Linked DNA regions of Undibacterium sp. 5I1. The protein of the gene in region 2 interacts with the protein of the main gene of each other region in a pairwise test. Links are inferred from orthologs where the notes say so. Each region holds a gene or a part of one and is shown on either strand. Other genes may lie near its edges.

The links.
Region 1: the proteins of ftsZ (region 2) and zapD interact in binary tests that used the Escherichia coli proteins (3 or more experiments, as listed by UniProt). The link is inferred for Undibacterium sp. 5I1 from one-to-one orthologs.

The regions. Positions count from the first base shown.
Region 1 is NZ_JAVIWI010000001.1:4,591,695-4,594,879, forward strand. What follows is about bases 6-2,858. They hold zapD (cell division protein ZapD), read right to left. Parts: upstream 1,884-2,858; coding sequence 1,128-1,883; downstream 6-1,127. Other genes in these bases: RGU72_RS20050 (sigma-54-dependent transcriptional regulator), read left to right, coding at 6-763; yacG (DNA gyrase inhibitor YacG), read right to left, coding at 827-1,018; coaE (dephospho-CoA kinase), read right to left, coding at 1,976-2,617; RGU72_RS20070 (A24 family peptidase), read right to left, coding at 2,617-2,858. Also shown: more of RGU72_RS20050, read left to right, coding at 1-5; more of RGU72_RS20070, read right to left, coding at 2,859-3,185. UniProt on the Escherichia coli protein: Cell division factor that enhances FtsZ-ring assembly. Directly interacts with FtsZ and promotes bundling of FtsZ protofilaments, with a reduction in FtsZ GTPase activity.
Region 2 is NZ_JAVIWI010000001.1:4,358,523-4,361,685, reverse strand. The notes cover bases 285-3,115. They hold ftsZ (cell division protein FtsZ), read right to left. Parts: upstream 2,385-3,115; coding sequence 1,185-2,384; downstream 285-1,184. Other genes in these bases: ftsA (cell division protein FtsA), read right to left, coding at 2,542-3,115; RGU72_RS19070 (S8 family peptidase), read left to right, coding at 285-1,040. Also shown: more of RGU72_RS19070, read left to right, coding at 1-284; more of ftsA, read right to left, coding at 3,116-3,163. UniProt on the Escherichia coli protein: Essential cell division protein that forms a contractile ring structure (Z ring) at the future cell division site. The regulation of the ring assembly controls the timing and the location of cell division.

The DNA.
Region 1 (3,185 bases), 230 kb from region 2 along the record:
CGCTTTACCTGAGAGTTTGGCTGAGAGTGAATTGTTCGGTTATATGTCCGGCGCCTTCACCGGTGCGCAACGTGGCGGTAAACCAGGCCTGATAGAAATGGCGGACGGCGGTACCGTATTTTTGGATGAGATTGGCGAAATGTCGCTCTACTTGCAAGCGAAGTTATTGCGCTTCCTGAATGACGGCAAGTTTCGTCGCATTGGTGGTGATAAAGAGGTTAAGGTTAACGTTCGCATTATCAGCGCCACCCACCGTAATTTGCGCAAGATGGTACATGAAGGCTTATTCCGTGAAGATCTGTTTTATCGGCTGAACGTACTTCATTTAGAAATGCCAGCCTTACGCGAAAGACCAGACGATATTTTGCAATTAGCCCGGCATTTTATTGAACGCGCCTGCACTCAGGCGCAAAAGCCCGTGTGTCGTTTGAACTCGGCCGCTTGCGCCGCGTTGTTGTCTAATCGTTGGCCTGGTAATGTCCGCCAGCTTCAGAATGTGGTTTTTAGAGCGATCACTATGTCTGATCAGCGTGTATTAGACGCAGCAGATTTAGATTGGGCTGAGGGTAGTATCACGGCAGACGAGGTTCATATTGATGCTGCCGAAAGCTGGGAGCTGTCCGTTAGAGAGTTTGAATCAGCCTTGCTAGAAAAGCTCTACTCACAATATCCATCTAGCCGCAAACTTGCTGCCAGATTAGATACGTCACACTCAATGATCGCGGCTAAACTCAGGAAATACGGCATACCTCAAAAACGCTGATACTTATCCCAAACATTGATTTTTGAATGGCAATCAAGAGCGAGCAGGTAGATTTAATGAGAGTTAATGACTTGATTGTGATAAATCTTCGTCAGGCTCTTCTGGTAAGTTGACTGCAGGGATTGTATATTTTTCTTCAGCCCATGCGCCCAAATCAATTTGTTTGCAGCGATCAGAGCAAAAAGGCCGGTAAGGACTCGCTTCCGACCAAACCACTTTTTTGCCGCAAGTAGGGCAATCTACAACTGTACTCATATAATTAATTCCAACTAAAGACGATCAGCGCATTGCACGATATCGCCATACAAAAACTTTTATAAGCACTCAACTCAAGGTTTATGAGTAGTGCGTAGCAAACAAAAAATTAAAAATTACAAAGTGTCAGATCAAATGGAATATCGCTTTCAAATGCCTTAGGTTTCATCGTTCCATCTTGCGACATAAAGCGTATCCAAAGCATATATTTATTAGCAGAAATTTCTGGAATAGCGCCCATATCTTGTACTAAAGTGACGCGTAACAGCTGATAAATTTTCCCTTGTAGCATTTGCTGATAACTGCCTGTTTGTGCAATCACTTTTGTAGTTACGCCAGACTCACGTAATAACCTCAGCACAATATTGATCGCATCAAATAGAGGAGCTATAGGTGCAAACCAGTTAGAGATATCGGAAAAGCGTTTTTCAGAGGTATTTTTTTGCCAGGCATGATAGCTAGGGAGATCAAATTCGCAAGCGCCGCCTGGAATAATGGTACGACCGCGAATACTCATCAACCATTCGTTATCGCGAACATTTTGCCCAGTCTTACCTGTGGAGGCAATTAGAGCACTACTTGCACGATCAACTTCATCCAGAATTTGATCCAGCATATCCGCTTGTACATTTGGATTTGATTTGAAGCTGATGAGAGTATGTTTTTGTCGTTCTAGTTCTTGGAGTAAATCAGACTTAAGGTCGGCACGACCAGCAACCTCCAGCATTTCAAAAATGGTGGACAGTGCGACGTGATGCTGCATAGGATCAGACTGATGTAGAAAAAAAGTGAATTTTTCATACAGATCTTCTAGCCGCAATAACGTGCGAATACGCTCGTTAAAAGGGTATTCGTAAACAATCAAAATAATGTCCTTGTTTAAATTGGTGCCAACGCGCAAGTGCCATATGATTCTGAACCATGCTGACTAAAATTACAAACGTTGTATGAGGATTATCAGTCATTTTCCTCGAGATTAATCAAGGATGATTTGGCTAATTGCAGATATTGACTGTGTAACTTTATAACCTGCTTATGAATCTGCGTTAAATCGCCCTCATTAAAAATAATATCGTCGGCGGCTTCAAGTCTTTGTTCTCGACTGACTTGAGCGTGCATGATGGCTAGTACTTGCTCTTGACTCAATCCATTTCTTGCCATAACACGGCTAATTTGAGTTTCTTCTTGGCAGTCGACTACTAATATTCGGCTGACTTTTTGTCTCCAATTGCTAGATTCGACCAATAGGGGAACAACAAATATAGTGTAAGCGCCATTTACGTTTTTTGCCGCTCGATTTGTTTCTTGACGTATTAACGGGTGAAGAATATTCTCAAGTTGTAATTTCTTTGCTGGATCGGCAAATACGCATTCGCGCATTTTTGCTCGATCCATTGCTCCATCAGGTTGAATAAATTCTGCACCAAATTCATTTTGGATTGGTTTAATAGCTATTCCATTGGCTGCAGTAAGTTCATGGGCGATTAGGTCGGTATCAACCAGACTTGCGCCAAGCTCTGCGAACATATTGGCAATAGTAGTTTTACCACTTCCAATACCCCCAGTAAGTCCTAAACTAAAGGCGCTTATTGCATGCATTAGCCTAGTAATCCCAAATAGTGTTGAGACAGCGTTTTCCCCCAAATTAGCGCAATTAAACCCGCCCCTGCCAAATAAGGGCCGAATGGAATGGGATTATTTCTACCCATTTTTTTAAAAACGATCATGCTAATACCAACTACAGCACCGACGGCCGAGGAGAGCAACACAATCACTGGTAGCATGCTCCAACCCATCCACGCGCCAAGCGCTGCGAGTAGTTTGAAATCACCATAACCCATGCCATCTTTTCCAGTAGCTAGCTTAAACAACCAGTAGATCGACCATAGACTTAAATATCCAGCAACCGCGCCGATCACTGCATCAGTAAGTGGTGTAAAGGTAGTATTCAGGTTAATTAGAAGACCGCACCAAAGCAATGGTAGCGTTAGATCGTCAGGCAACAATTGAGTATCGGCATCTATAAATGTCATGGCAATTAGAAGCCAGCCAAATAACACTGCTCCCAGTCCTGCAAGCCCACTGCCAAAATGCCAGACCAACAAAGCGGATATCGCGGCAGTTAGTAATTCTACTATTGGATAACGGATAGAAATTGGTGCTTTGC
Region 2 (3,163 bases):
AATGGGATATGCAAGATTCCAAGACCCAAGTAGGTGCTTTGAATTTGCCAGCAGCTTGGGATATCACAATGGGGCAAAACATTGTCGTGGCTGTGCTGGATACCGGGTATCGCCCGCATCCAGATATTCTGCCTAATTTGGTTCCAGCACAAGGCGGCAAGGCAAACCAATATGGTTATAACTTTATCAGTAGCCCTGCAGTAGCACGGATTGCCTTACCAGCTGGCGCATCAAGTGTTCGTGGTCCAGACGCAATCGACTTAGGTGACTGGGTCAGTGCAACTGACACATCGTGTGGTCCATCGAACAGTTCTTGGCATGGTACGCACGTTGCAGGTATCGTGGCTGCTGCTACAAACGGCATTGGCATCACAGGAGTCGCGCCAAAAGCAAAAGTGCTGCCTTTGCGCGTACTCGGCAAATGCGGTGGCTATGATTCTGATATTGCTGACGCAGTAGCTTGGGCCGCAGGACTTCATATCAGCGGCATACCAGATAACATCAACAGAGCCAATGTCCTGAATCTTTCTCTAGGTGGCACAGGTGTTTGTACTCGTACTAGCGCAACCGCATATCAAAGCGCGATCGCAGCTGGCACGGTGATTGTAATTGCTGCCGGCAATTCAAGTATTGATGCCAAACTGTCATCGCCAGCGAACTGCCCAGGTGTAATTACAGTAGCATCGACTTCGATTGCAGGTGGTCGTGCGAGCTATTCCAACTACGGCGGCACAGTAACCGTCGCGGCTCCGGGCGGAGGCTTCACAACAGCGAATGATCAGATCACATCGACTTTGCCAACAGGTACAACCGTTGCTACTAACGATTCTACGTATGGTATGTACTCTGGTACTTCTCAAGCGACACCACATGTGGCTGGCGTAGTGGCTTTAATGTTGTCAGTTAATCCCAGATTAACTCCGGCACAAGTAAAAAGCATCTTGATTAAAACAGCTCGCCCTGCACCAGCAAACTGCCCAGGTTGTGGCGCAGGCATTGTAGATGCGGCAGCTGCGGTCAAGGCTGTAACTGGCGGTTAATAGCAACATCGCTAGATCCAGACAAATTCTGGGTCTGGCGAGTGATATTTAAGAAATAATTTAAAATTATTTAAAAAGTAAGCCATAAAAAACCCGCATAAATGCGGGTTTTTTATGGGTTTTGTCAGATTTTATGGCTAGATTTTAATCAGCTTGTTTTCTTAAAAACGCGGGAATGTCATAAGTTTCCATACCATTTTTTTCCAAAGCACGAACCGTATCTGACGCAGACTCACGACGCCATACTGCCGGCTTACTCAAGCCATCAAAACCACTGGAAGCAGTCGTCGTACCTGAATGCATGCCAGCCGAAGCTGTCGTTGGCGACGCCATCATTGGTTCATTATGAGTACCTGTGCGCAGCATTGGTGTTTGTACCAACTGGATATTTTTCTTGCCCCGACCCAAGCCAGTTGCCACCACTGTGACACGAATATCATCACCCATCGTATCGTCGTAAGCGATACCTTGTGCGATAGAAGCATCAGGTGCTGCAAAAGCGCGAACTGCCGCCATGACTTCTTTGATTTCTTTACCTTTGAGACCGCGGCTAGCAGTCACGTTGACCAAGACACCCCGAGCACCGGACAAATCGATACCATCCAACAACGGCGAAGCAACTGCCTGCTCTGCCGCAATACGTGCACGATCAACACCGGATGCTGTTGCCGTACCCATCATCGCTTTACCTTGTTCGCCCATGATCGTTTTCACGTCATTGAAATCAACGTTGATATGACCTGGAACATTGATGATTTCCGCAATACCGGCAACCGCGTTGTTGAGCACGTCATCGGCGTGTTGCAGCCATTCGATCATGCTGTCGTCTTCGTAGATCTCTTCCAATTTTTCATTGAGAATAATAATCAGCGAATCCACATGCTGTGACAAGGCTTCCAGACCCTCGTCAGCGATGTCCATGCATTTTTTACCTTCGTATGAGAAAGGTTTGGAAACCACAGCAACCGTCAGCGCGCCTAATTCTTTGGCGATCTGTGCCACTACGGGGGCAGCACCAGTACCGGTACCACCGCCCATACCAGCAGCGATAAATACCATGTGCGAACCACGTAATGCATCTTGAATGCGAGCACGGGATTCTTCCGCCAACTGGCGACCGACTTCCGGCTTCATCCCTGCACCCAAACCGGTTTCACCGATTTGAATGACGTTGTGTGCCTTAGATTGCAGCAATGCTTGAGCATCAGTATTAGCAGCGATAAATTCAACTCCTGCCACACCTTTGTTAATCATGTGCTGCACAGCATTACCACCTGCGCCACCAACACCGACGACTTTAATTACGGTGCCTTGCGTAGCGTTATCAACCATATCGAACTCCATCATGACTCCTTTAGGTAGGCAGTTTTTAGTCGATAGGCATCACGTTTGAAATACAAATTTTCAACAACGGTGTCACGCCTAGCGACTAATAACTGCGGATCAGAACATTATAAAATGATTACTACTATTTATGCGAAAAAATACACCAAAAAACTGCTTAAAAATTCCCCAAAAACCACTCTTTCATGCGCTGCCATACTGCTTTTGCAGAACCTTCCTGCCGCGTAACAATATGACCACGCATATACTGCTTCTTCGCTTCCAACAACAACCCCAAAACTGTGGCGTAACGCGGGCTGCGTACGACATCTGCTAACTGCCCCGAATACACCGGCATACCTAAACGTGTCGGCTTTAAAAAGATATCTTCAGCCATTTCTACCATGCCTGGCATGATCGCGGAACCACCCGTCAATACGATGCCGGAGGACAGCACATCTTCATAACCAGATTCACGCACTACCTGATGCACTAAGGCGAATAATTCTTCGACCCGCGGTTCAATCACAGCAGCTAAAGCCTGACGCGATAACGAGCGCGGACCACGATCACCAAGACCCGGTACTTCCAAAGAATCAGATGGGTCGGCCAGCACCTGTTTGGCAACACCAAAACGAATCTTGATTTCTTCTGCTTCTGATGTTGGTGTACGCAATGCCATAGCGATATCATTGGTGATCTGATCACCGGCAATTGGGATTACAGCGGTATGACGGATTGCACCTTCGCTAAACACAGCCACGTCTGTCGTGCCGCCACCGATATCAATCAGGACAACG